DNA from 4 places in the Peribacillus sp. NPDC097295 genome. Region 3 is predicted to be linked to each of the others. Evidence: riboswitches for the same ligand, from Rfam matches in the RefSeq annotation. Region 3 holds a riboswitch; each other region holds the start of a gene.
What was found. A riboswitch is a leader RNA that binds a small molecule or an ion and turns the genes downstream of it on or off. The one in region 3 is predicted to bind S-adenosylmethionine.

Region 1 (3,154 bases), on a different contig from region 3:
AGTAGAAGATAAGATTCCAACATTTACGCCAAATGCAAAAGTTCAAACCGAGGATCGTATCTATACATTATCCGTAGATCAAGTATCTTTTCTTCCACTATCCACAAGAATCGATATGACTTTGGATTATCCAACGGAAATGGACGAGAATGACTCATGGCCATCATTTCCTTATATCGTGACAGATGACCAAGGACATGTTTACAAAAATTTAGAACTCCAATATGGACACGTCAATGGGAGTGGACACAAAATTGTCTTAGCTCTTCCGCCTATGAGCACTATTCCTAAAACATTAACCATTCAGCCACACTATGATAACGGAGACCCAGGTACTCCTGATTATGGAGAAATTCTAGATTTAAAGGTTGAAGTCCCATTGAATTAGCCTACCTATCAAAAGAAGCAGCCAGAGCTAAACGCCTGACTGCTTCTTCTAGTGAGTCTCCTTTTATTCAAAATGCAGGGTATAGTCTTCTGCTTTAATCCATTTCAACTTCTTCGAGAAAACGTAAATCAGCACCAGGTTCAACACAATCGGAAGAATGAAGAAAATGATGACCATGATGGATATGTTACTGACAATCCACCCGCCTTCCGCCAGTTTCATGTAGTTCAAGGGACCGACCAATCCCGATAATCCAAATCCAGCACTATACGGGGTCCCTTGTATGTTTAACAAACCAGCCAACGCACCTAGTATCGCTGACGTGATCAGCATGGGAAACGCAATTTTCGGTTTCATGAAGAAATTCCGCATTTGGATTTTAGGAGAACCTAGCACATGCGCTAAAGCCGTTCCGAGTGAGTTCGCTTTGTAGCTTGCAATGGCTAGGCCAACACCAGCTGCCACGATTCCTAGGTTGGCCGCACCAGATCCTATACCTGAGAGCATAATGACCGTCGCCACCCCGACCGTTGAAATGGGAGATAAGATAATGAGACAGAAGATAACAGAAATAATGGCTCCCATCAAAATGGGTTGCAAGGACGTCACGTTAGCGATGCCGACTCCTAATAGTCCCGTAGCGGATTTTACGTATGGCAGAATTAAATATCCAATCATGCCTGGTACCAAGATACTTAAAGTCGGCATTAAAAGAATCGCATACGCCTTTAATTTGTCGCCAATTAATTGCAGGAACAATACGGTCAATGCCGCGGTAATACCAGTATTGATTACTATGCCAATCCCATTAAGGGCAAATAAACCGTCAGCCGTTTTCTGGATGGCACCACTTCCGACCATGGCCGCTATCCCGATGCTGGCCGTTTGAATGGATGATAGCTTGAACGAAATCCCGACCATCACCCCAATCATGACAGGTAACAAGCTCATCACGAAAACGGTGATATCGAATATATGCTGTAACACGGGAAAATATGGAATCAATAGTTTAAGTATTTCCCCTAATAAAGCATTCGGAATTAATGATACGACAATCCCTATGCTCATCCCCGTTAATAATTTACTGAAAAAATCTCTCATTTGAATATTCCCCTATCTCGCTATAATGTACACAATTATAAGAAATATTCTGACAATAGTCAAAGGATTTTTTTAATACTTCACCGCGAAAGTGTATAAAAGTATTTTAACTAAGAGAAACTCACTTTCTAATAACAATTATATTCAAAATTATCTGTTTTCTCTTGACCTTTATTAACACTACCTGTATAGTCGTAATTAATTGAATAGTTCATATTCTTATCCAGAGAGGTGGAGGGACTGGCCCTTTGATACCTCAGCAACAGACTTTACTGTACTGTGCTAATTCCAGAAGTGTAAAACTTGAAGATAAGAAGAGTAAATAAGCATAGCTGATTAAACCTCTTCTTTTTTTAAGAAGAGGTTTTTATATTTTAATAAGGAAAGTAGGAATCTATCATGTCCATCACTTTAACAAAAGCTCCTTTCAAAGCCGATCACGTAGGAAGTTTATTAAGACCAGAAAGTGTCCATCTTGCAAGAAAGCAATATAAAGAAGGAATCATTACCGCAGAACAATTACGCGAGGTTGAAACGAAGGAAATTAAACGTATCGTCGATAAGCAAATAGAAATCGGATTAGAGGCAGTCACTGACGGGGAATTCAGACGCACCTGGTGGCACTTTGACTTCTTGGAGCATTTAAATGGAATCGAAGGGTATGTCACGGAAAAAGGTCTTACCTTTGATGGAATTGAAACAGAACGTTATAACGTTCGGAATACTGGAAAGATTTCTTTTAATCCCGATCATCCCTTTATTAAAGACTTTATTGAGTTTAATGAAATCGTGGACGGACGGGCTGTTGCGAAACAAACCATCCCTAGTCCCAATCAATTATTTGCGGTAGGTATCCATAATGAAGAAATCTACCCTGACATCGAAGACTATGCAAAAGATATCATCAAAGCCTATCAAGACGCTTTACAAGCCTTTTATGATGCCGGTGTACGTTATTTACAATTAGATGATGTATACATAGCCAGACTTTCTGCTCCGGATTTCCAGTTCAAAGAAGGAAAATATACAAGAGAACAATTAATCGATTTAGCATTGCGTGTGATTAATGGTGCCTTGGAGGGAAAACCAGAGGATTTGGTTGTCACGACTCACCTTTGCCGTGGGAATTACCAATCTACTTGGGCTTTTGAAGGAAGCTATGCCCGTATTGCACCGACTCTATTAGCTAAAGAACATGTAGATGGATTCTTCTTGGAATACGATGATGATCGTTCAGGAGACTTTAAACCATTAGAATACATTCCAAATGGCGGTGTGCAAGTTGTTCTTGGCGTGGTTACTTCGAAGAATGGTGAACTTGAAGATAAAGAAGCCGTTAAATCACGTATTAAGGAAGCGGCACAATACGTGCCACATGAACAATTATGCTTAAGCCCACAATGTGGTTTCGCTTCCACTCATCTTGGCAACAAGCTAACGGAAGAGCAGCAATGGGAAAAATTGAAATTCGTTGTGGATGTCGCCAAAGAAATCTGGGAATAAACTGAAAAGGGACAAGCCACCGGCTTGTCCCTTTTATTCAACCACATTGACTATCTTCATCATTCTCTTTCTTCACTACTACATCATCCGTGACCTTATCCTGGAGCTTGTTCTTCAACGTCAGTTCTGCCGCTTTGCCATCGCTTGGCGACCCGTCGGAAA
Region 2 (3,154 bases), on a different contig from region 3:
TTCACCAAAGCCCCAATAACCCATTAATAATCGAAGACGAAGTGACGATTGGCCACCAAGTGATCCTACATAGCTGCAAGATTCGTAAAGGGGCTCTTGTCGGTATGGGCTCCATCATACTGGATGGTGCGGAAATTGGTGAAGGTGCCTTCATCGGTGCAGGTAGCCTTGTTTCCCAAGGAAAAGTGATCCCGCCAAACACGTTAGCGTTCGGACGCCCAGCCAAAGTCGTTCGCGAGATCACTGATGAAGATCGCCGCGATATGGATCGAATCGTCCGGGAATACGCGGAAAAAGGGCAGATCTATAAACAGGCTGAACGGATTAAGTGACCTTCACTAAAATAGGATTCATTGAATTATTCCCTAGGTAAACATATTTAATCCTATTTTACTCCATCAAAAAAGGTGCCTCGCAAAATGCAAGGCACCCTTTTTATTATGGTTTACGCTTGTGCTTGTGTTTTTAAAGCCTCAGCTTTATCCGTGCGCTCCCAAGGCAAGTCAACATCTGTACGGCCGAAGTGACCATATGCAGCTGTTTGTTTGTAGATTGGGCGACGAAGATCAAGCATCTTGATGATACCAGCAGGACGTAAGTCGAAATTCGCTTCCACCAGTTCTACTAATACTTCTTCACTTACTGTTCCCGTGCCGAATGTATCGATTGAAATCGATACAGGCTTAGCCACGCCAATTGCGTATGCTAATTGTACTTCCGCTTTATCAGCTAGGCCGGCAGCCACGATGTTTTTCGCAACGTAACGTGCAGCGTATGCCGCAGAACGGTCAACTTTTGTCGCATCTTTACCAGAGAAAGCACCGCCGCCGTGACGAGCGTATCCGCCGTACGTATCAACGATGATCTTGCGGCCAGTAAGACCTGCATCCCCTTGTGGTCCACCAATTACGAAACGGCCAGTCGGGTTGATGAAGTATTTCGTGTTTTCGTCGATTAAGTCAGCCGGTACAACCGCTTTAATGACATGTTCTTTCAAGTCAGCTTGAATTTGCTCAAGTGTCACTTCAGGGTCATGCTGTGTAGAGATTACGATTGTATCTACACGTACAGGCAGATTATTCTCATCATACTCAACCGTTACCTGCGTTTTACCATCAGGACGCAAATAGCTAAGGGTATCATTCTTGCGGACTTGAGAAAGACGGAAGGAAAGCTTGTGTGCCAATGAAATCGGAAGTGGCATAAGCTCTTCTGTTTCATTACACGCGAATCCGAACATAAGACCTTGGTCCCCTGCGCCGATTGCGTCGATTTCCTCTTCGGACATCGTGCCTTCACGTGCTTCCAGTGCTTTATCAACGCCCGCTGCTATATCAGCAGACTGCTCATCGATCGAGCTTAGTACGGCACATGTCTCGGCATCGAAACCATATTTCGCACGCGTATATCCGATTCCTGCAATCGTATCACGGACAATACGTGAAATATCCACGTAAGCCGATGTTGTAATTTCTCCAGCAACAAGCACAAGACCTGTCGTTACACTTGTTTCACACGCTACACGTGCATTTGCATCCTTAGCAAGGATAGCATCTAAAATGGAATCTGAAATCTGATCACAAATCTTATCCGGATGGCCTTCTGTAACAGATTCAGAAGTAAATAGACGTTTCTTTGACATCTTATTTCCTCCTTGGAAGTTAGTATGTTGTAGGCATAAGCCTGATTTTTACGGAACTCGTTTCCCTTATTAGTTTCAATCATAGACACAGAATTCATGAAAAAAACACAAAAACCTTCCCTGGGTAATGAGGAAAGGTTTAAAAATTCTATCATCTATCCTTTCACTCTTATCGTTCAAGGGTTTTTACCTTGCTCAGGTTAGCACCATCACCACAATTCCTTGAAGAATCATCGCTTTATTTTCGGCGATTGATCTTTGGGCCAAGTTCAATATGGCAGGTTGCTGGGTTTCAAAGGGCCTGTCCCTCCACCAACTCGGGATAAGAGAATCCGTACAATTTTAGATACTATCGCATTTAGCCTGAATTTGTCAATGTTTTTCTAAAAAGAACATTTTCCCCATTGAAAAAATAAAAAAACTTTTTTTATGGCATAGCCGATCTATAAATAGTATTCTTAAAGAGAATAGACTGGAAGGCCAGACCATAGACTATCGGTGGATAACTCGGTCAAAAGCACGAGCACGATTGAAACCATATATTTATCCCTTTTTCCTTTTCATATATGGTCCTTCACTTCGTTTCTTCCTATATAAATGAAAATTTTCGTTAATCCAAGATAGACCCCATTTTTTTACGGCGGCATTCGTTTCTCACAACCAAGATTGACTACCATAAGATTGTCTTCCTGTTGATACAACTTTTCTGTTGACCATCATCCAGGATGACTCACTGCAAGTATATGCCGGCATTAAACACTAGGTTACTCATATAAATAAAAAAATTGATTACTGTGACTAATCTCTAATCATTCACAAAAAACGATTAAATAGTATAGACTATTTAATCTAATGTGTTATACTAATTGTAATATAAAACTTATACAAAGGATGGTATCTCATATATGAATTCTGTTGACGTTAATGAGTTACACCAATTATTAGCAGGGAATAATGTGCAAACTCAGCTCTCAGTTCCTCAATTAGTTGAAAAAGTATTAAGCAGAAATGAAGGCGTTTTAACTTCAACTGGCGCAGTAAAAGCTGAAACTGGCAAATACACGGGCCGTTCACCTAAAGATAAATATATTGTAGAAGAAGCTTCCGTAAAGGACAAAATTGACTGGGGTCCAGTGAACCAGCCGATTTCCGAAGAAGTCTTCAATAAACTATATAGCAAAGTAGTGGACTACCTAAAAGCTAAAGAAGAAATCTTTGTGTTCAAAGGCTTCGCTGGTGCGGACGAATCATCACGCCTTCCCATCCGAGTTGTAAATGAATATGCTTGGCATAACCTTTTTGCTCATACTTTGTTCATCCGTCCGAACGAAGAGGAATTGAGAGGGCACGAAGCAGAATTCACGATCCTTTCAGCACCTAATTTCAAAGCCAATCCAGAAGTCGACGGGACTAAATCCGAAACGTTCATCATGGTCTCATTCGAACGCCGTACGATCCTGATCGGCGGAACCGAATATGCAGGTGAAATGAAAAAATCGATTTTCTCCATCA
Region 3 (3,154 bases):
CTCCGTCTAGAAGAAGAATCTTTGATTGTAATTGCCTTTTAATTTCCTTTTTACTCATGTCCTGCCACCTCAGATGTTTGTTTACGATCCTGATCCTTGATATATATGGTTAGCTCCGCTGTCATTTCATAACGCAGGAAAGGTGTTATCAGGTAGATTCCCTTAAACCTTTCTTTTGCGGCGTCAACCAATTCCCGAGCAATATTTATTGCTTCAATCCTTGATTTTAATGGATCATTACCTGCTGAGGCCATTGCCCTCCTTACACTGTCAGGTAATTTAATCCCAGGTATTTCATTATGGATGAATTCAGCATTCCTCGTACTTGTAAGTGGCATAATTCCGATAAATATCGGCGTTTTCAAATGTTTTGTCGCCTGATAGACTTCTTCAATTTGTTCAACTGAATAAACCGGTTGTGTCAAAAAGGACTGAGCACCGCATGCAATTTTCTTCTCCATTCTCTGAACAGCCTTATCCATATATTTCACATTTGGATTAAAAGCGGCGGCAATCTTGAAATTTGCCTGTTTGCCTAGACTTTGCCCTGAATAGGAGTAGCCTTCATTGAATTGCTTAACCAGACTTATCAAATCAAATGAAGATAAATCATAAACGGAAGTTGCTCCGGGGAAATCCCCTATCTTAGAAGGATCACCAGTGATAACTAAGACTTCATCCAGCCCTATCGTATGCAATCCCATTAAGTGAGATTGAAGCCCAATTAGATTTCGGTCTCGGCATGTGATATGGACCAACGGATTCACATCTAGTTCAGCCTTTAATAAATTGGCTATGGTAGAATTCGAAATTCTGGGTGAAGCAAGGGAATTATCAGCTAAAGTGATGGAGTCCACACCCGCTTTTTTCAAGGCTTCTGCTCCTGCCATAAACGTTTCAATCCCTAACTTTTTTGGTGGATCAAGCTCAACTAGAATGGTTCTCTCTGTTTTGACCCTTTCATGAAGAGCAACTTCTTGTTTTTTGGTATTCACCTCAATAATCTCAATATGTCGGGTTTTCGTAATTTTATCTTTAACTGGCGTCAACGTGCCAACCATTTTCTTCACAGCTTGTATATGTAGTGGTGTCGTACCACAGCATCCGCCTATAATAGTTGCCCCTTGTTTTCTTAACTCGAGTGCACTTGAACCAAAGTATTGTGGTTCCGCTTTATAGACAAGTCTCCCATCCACATAATCAGGAAGACTTGCATTTGGATAGATGGCAATCGACGCCTGCTTAGGCATTTCCACTTCTTCCAAGGCCCTTATCATATGATGGGGGCCTAGACGGCAATTCACCCCAACAACATCCGCACCCAGATACTCCAGTTTTTGAAAGGCCTCATTCAAATGAAATCCATTTTGAAGGTTTCCAACTTCATGCATTGATACATTTGCTATAATCGGCAGCTCCGTTTCTTTTTTAGCGATTTGAAGCACCGTTTCAAGCTCTTCAAAATCATAGTATGTTTCAAGAAGAATTCCATCTGGGTTTTCCAGTAGCAAACTGTATAACTGTTCACGAAAACCCCGTTTTATTTCTTCAATGCTTAAATCTGATTTACGGATGCTACGCTGGGCGCCAATTGTACCAAAAACGAACGCCTTCCCTTTCGCCACTTGTTTAGCAAGGATGACACCTTGGCGATTGATGCGGCTAACTTCTTCTTCAAGCCCATGCCGTTTCAGTTTATGAAAATTGGCTCCATATGTATTAGTTTGCAGAATATCTGCACCCGCTTCTAAATACGCACGATGTATCGATTCAATTTTACCAGGACTGGTACAGTTTATTTCTTCATAACACTGATCGATTCCATAGGAATACAACAACGTTCCCATCGCTCCGTCCCCAACCAGCATTCTTTCTTTTAGTTCTTTACGAAAATCCATATATACACCCTCTCTCAAAAACACTATGGTTTTTGTACGGTTTATATGAGTTTGATAGTAAAGAAAAAAAACCTTCTCAAAGAAGAAGGTTTTTTCTCGAAACATTCTCCTCATCTATCAAGCTCTGCTTGCTGGATTTAGCACCTTTGCCTAGGCTGGTTGCTGAGGTTTCATCGGGCCAGTCCCTTCACCTCTCTCGATAAGATTTATTAAATTGGATATAATTTTCTAAATATTTAATTTTAATTATATTTAATTTACATGAATCATCTGTCATTTTCAATAGTATATTTGTCATTTCTTCATATATTCGTATTATTTACGATTGGATCCTCTTTAAAAGCAAAGATTTCCATTCGTCTGCCAAAGATTCTATCGTGAGTAACCTATTTACTCCATCCTGTCCATCACGATGATGGAGGATCACGTCCGTCGCATATAGAACCGTAACTTGATTTTGAAGCCGATCTAGTAAAACGATATCGTCTTGGATTCTTATAACCCCTTCTTGGATTACCTTAGCAAAGTACCCCGTAAGATTAGTATCCCTCACGTGGTTCAAAAACTTCGGTTCATTGTTAAAATGGGAAATCGTGGAACAAGGAATGCGTCCCTGTGTAATCTGTACAACAGTCTCCCCTATGCGATATACATCGCCAATATATGTCTCGTTTTCTGTCATTCCAGCAATCGTCAAATTCTCGCCAAAAGCAGGCACGGAAAGCTGTTTACTGAATTTTTGTTGCCATAGATGATAATGCTCAACAGGATAAAAACATAATGCACGGTCAGGTCCTCCATGAAACTTTCTATTACCTACTCCATCCCCTTCGATACCTGATTTTGTAACGTTTACATATTCAATGAACCTCTTATTCATAGCCGTTTTCATTTTTACGCTTGAAAACTCTTCTTGTTTGGGCCTCCCAATTTGCAGGGAAATGATTTTACCAGATTCCATTGGACATCTTCCATTTCATTTTTAATTAATTGATAGATTGCATGATGGTACATACCGAATTTTATTTTCAATATATTCAATTAATTATACCAAAAAAAATTTGAAAACTCTTCACTAGGAAAAAAATCCTTGCAAAAAAGGCATTACCATAAAAATAATGCCTTAGTTTTAGTAATTTAGTTGCTATTTCAGAATTAATTATGATAGAATATGAGCACAATATATAGTCGAATAAGACATTCCGTCGCCTATATGTTGATTTCACGATTAATTTCCTCATTTTCGCTCTTTACGG
Region 4 (3,154 bases), on a different contig from region 3:
GGGTCTGAAGGTTGATGAAACGGGCGCCCGTGCTGTGCCCATTTATCAAAGCAATGCTTATTTGTTCAAAGATACAGATCATGCAGCGAATCTGTTCGGACTAAAGGAAAGTGGATATATCTATACTCGGCTTCACAATCCAACTGTCAGCGTTTTTGAAGAAAGAATGGCCCTGTTGGAAGGGGGAATTGGTGGATTGGCAGTGGCAAGTGGCATGGCTGCGATAACACTTGCCATCCTAAACATCGCTACTATGGGAGATGAGATTGTTGCGGCTTCTACATTATATGGTGGCACATATAATTTATTTGAAAATACTCTTCCTAAATACGGAATTAAAGTGAAATTCGTCTCTCCTGATGACCCGGAAAATTTTAAGCAAGCCATCACTCCACGAACGAAGGCCATTTTCGCTGAAACAATTGGCAACCCAAGTTTAAGGGTTTTAGATATTGAAGCGGTGGCGGATATTGCCCATGAGGCCGGTGTCCCATTGATTATCGACAACACTTTTGCGACACCATATCTGTGCAGGCCAATAGATTTCGGAGCGGATATCGTCATCCACTCAGCCACAAAATGGCTCTTGGGCAACGGTACCACCTTAGGCGGGGTCATTATTGACGGAGGTAAATTCGACTGGAATTCCCCTAACTATCCAGGCTTTACCGAACCTGACCCAAGTTATGATGGGCTTGTCTACTCCGAAGCGGTAGGGCCGGCTGCCTTTATCACCAAAGCGCGTGTGCAATTGCTTCGGGATTTGGGACCGACGTTAAGTGCCCAAAGTGCATTCCAGTTTACTCTAGGCTTAGAAACACTCCATGTAAGGATGAAAGAGCACCTTTTGAATACGAGGGCAGTCATTCAGTTCTTGGAAAACCATCCGGCGGTCTCCTGGGTTTCTTATCCGGGTAACGATGATCACCCTGATAAAGCCCTTGCGGATAAATACATGCCTAAGGGACCCGGATCTGTGGTGACATTTGGTATTAAAGGTGGACGTGAAGCGGGGGCGACACTCATCAATTCAGTGGAATTATGGTCGCATGTTGCCAATGTGGGAGATGCAAAAAGCTTAATCATTCACCCAGCGAGTACTACCCACCAACAATTGAACGAGGTAGGTTTGGTTCAGGCGGGCGTCAGTGCAGATCAGGTACGGCTATCAATCGGGATTGAAAATGTTGTAGACTTGATCGAGGATTTAGAGCAGGCCATCGAAAAAGCGACGAATATCGTATCGGTTAACTCTAAGACAGTATAATGGCAATCCAAGTGTCTCAGTAATTATCCATTGCACTCCTTTTTTATCTGTGATAGAATTTCACCATAGTAAAGTGAACTTAATGATAAAAGAATAGTCCATATATAGCTCTTATCAAGAGAGGTGGAGGGATGTGCCCGTTGAAACCCGGCAACCGACAAGGAATTTCCTTGGAAAGGTGCCAATTCACACAAAGCGTACTTGCTTTGGGAGATGAGAGGAAGGCCTGCTTTTCCCTGCCTTTCTGCTCATGCAGAAGGGCTTTTTCTATTTCTTTACAACCATAAATGGTAGGATGCTACAAAGATAAATTAACTAAATTCATAGGTTTTATTGGATAAAGAGGTGAGCATAGATGATTACTTTGTCAAACGTTAGTAAGCTTTTTCGAACAGGAAAAGGAAACAATGAAACGATTCATGCTGTGAATAGTGTGAATTTAAAGATAAATAAAGGCGAAATCTTTGGGATCATCGGGTACAGTGGAGCGGGGAAAAGCACGCTTATCCGGATGCTTAATGGCCTGGAAACGCCTACTGAAGGATCGGTGGTCGTTGCGGAAAATGAAGTGTCAACAATCAAAGGGTCTAAGCTTCGAAAGGCTCGTCAAGAGATTAGCATGATTTTTCAACACTTTAACCTTTTATGGTCAAGGACCGTTCAGGAGAACATAGCCTTTCCTTTGGAAATTGCAGGAATGGGGAAACAAGCGCGTGTGAAACGTGTCAATGAACTGATAAAGTTAGTCGGTCTGGAAGGTCGGGAAAAGGCCTACCCATCACAGCTTAGTGGTGGTCAAAAACAAAGGGTAGGTATAGCCAGGGCCCTTGCCAATAACCCGAAAGTGCTATTGTGTGATGAAGCGACATCTGCTTTGGATCCCCAAACAACCGATTCTATCCTGGAATTGCTTGTGGACATCAACCAGCGACTGGGATTGACGATTGTGTTGATTACACATGAGATGCACGTCATCCGCAAGATTTGCAATCGGGTGGCGGTGATGGAAAATGGCCGGGTAGTGGAGCAAGGAGCTGTTTTGGACGTTTTCAGAAATCCGAAAGAACAAATGACCAAGCGTTTTGTCCAACAGGTAACAGAACCAGAAGAGACAAGAGAAACGATGGAGCATTTGTTTGAACGGTATCCAGCTGGAAAAGTGATTCAGCTGACATTTGTAGGGGATCATGCAGAAAGCCCGTTGATCACCAAATTGGTTCGTAATTTCGAGTTGGAAGTCAACATCGTCCAAGGAAAAATCTCTCAAACTAGAAGCGGTTCATATGGAACATTGTTTATCCACCTTGATGGCAAAGAAGATGAAATGCTCCGCGCAATCGAATTCATAAAAGCACAGCAAGTAGGCGTGGAGGTGATTACTCATGCTTGAAGAATTATTGCCGAATGTAGATTGGGAAGACATTATGGAAGCGACGAAAGAAACGCTATATATGACAAGTATCTCGGTTGTAGCCACCTTTTTTATAGGCATACTATTAGGACTGCTTCTCTTTTTAACAGGTAAGGGTAATATGTGGGAGAATCGGGGCATTAATGGAGTGCTGAGTGCTTTCGTTAATATTTTCCGCTCCATTCCGTTCCTTATTTTGATTGTATTATTGATACCATTCACCAAATCGATCGTCGGTTCCATGATTGGAGAGAATGCGGCGTTACCGGCCCTTATTATCGGTGCCGCTCCATTTTATGCACGATTGGTTGAAATCGGCCTGCGTGAGATTGATAAAGGTGTCATAGAGGCAGCCAAATCAATGGGGGCCAAAACAAGTACCATCATTTTTAAAGTCCTTCTTCCAGAATCGATGCCTGCACTCATTTCAGGGATTACGGTCACATCGATTGCATTGGTTGGATACACGGCAATGG

Region 1: it holds a riboswitch for S-adenosylmethionine, as region 3 does, so the genes downstream of both, ACIQXN_RS06100 (5-methyltetrahydropteroyltriglutamate--homocysteine S-methyltransferase) here and ACIQXN_RS21065 (bifunctional homocysteine S-methyltransferase/methylenetetrahydrofolate reductase) in region 3, are expected to answer to the same signal.
Region 2: it holds a riboswitch for S-adenosylmethionine, as region 3 does, so the genes downstream of both, metK (methionine adenosyltransferase) here and ACIQXN_RS21065 (bifunctional homocysteine S-methyltransferase/methylenetetrahydrofolate reductase) in region 3, are expected to answer to the same signal.
Region 4: it holds a riboswitch for S-adenosylmethionine, as region 3 does, so the genes downstream of both, ACIQXN_RS05390 (methionine ABC transporter ATP-binding protein) here and ACIQXN_RS21065 (bifunctional homocysteine S-methyltransferase/methylenetetrahydrofolate reductase) in region 3, are expected to answer to the same signal.

Annotation. Positions count from the first base shown of each region.
Region 1 is NZ_JBIWCW010000002.1:587,922-591,075, reverse strand. Features, by position in the region: gene ACIQXN_RS06110 (DUF4179 domain-containing protein) at 1-388, shown strand, start outside; gene ACIQXN_RS06105 (PTS sugar transporter subunit IIC) at 452-1,489, opposite strand; SAM riboswitch class I at 1,706-1,805, shown strand; gene ACIQXN_RS06100 (5-methyltetrahydropteroyltriglutamate--homocysteine S-methyltransferase) at 1,889-2,992, shown strand; gene ACIQXN_RS06095 (hypothetical protein) at 3,030-3,154, opposite strand, start outside.
Region 2 is NZ_JBIWCW010000016.1:49,769-52,922, reverse strand. Features, by position in the region: gene ACIQXN_RS18270 (gamma carbonic anhydrase) at 1-332, shown strand, start outside; gene metK (methionine adenosyltransferase) at 446-1,642, opposite strand; SAM riboswitch class I at 1,809-1,971, opposite strand; gene pckA (phosphoenolpyruvate carboxykinase (ATP)) at 2,548-3,154, shown strand, end outside.
Region 3 is NZ_JBIWCW010000027.1:9,800-12,953, forward strand. Features, by position in the region: gene metH (methionine synthase) at 1-58, opposite strand, end outside; gene ACIQXN_RS21065 (bifunctional homocysteine S-methyltransferase/methylenetetrahydrofolate reductase) at 51-1,898, opposite strand; SAM riboswitch class I at 2,006-2,104, opposite strand; gene ACIQXN_RS21070 (MOSC domain-containing protein) at 2,218-2,859, opposite strand.
Region 4 is NZ_JBIWCW010000002.1:454,726-457,879, forward strand. Features, by position in the region: gene ACIQXN_RS05385 (O-acetylhomoserine aminocarboxypropyltransferase/cysteine synthase family protein) at 1-1,267, shown strand, start outside; SAM riboswitch class I at 1,376-1,487, shown strand; gene ACIQXN_RS05390 (methionine ABC transporter ATP-binding protein) at 1,623-2,657, shown strand; gene ACIQXN_RS05395 (methionine ABC transporter permease) at 2,650-3,154, shown strand, end outside.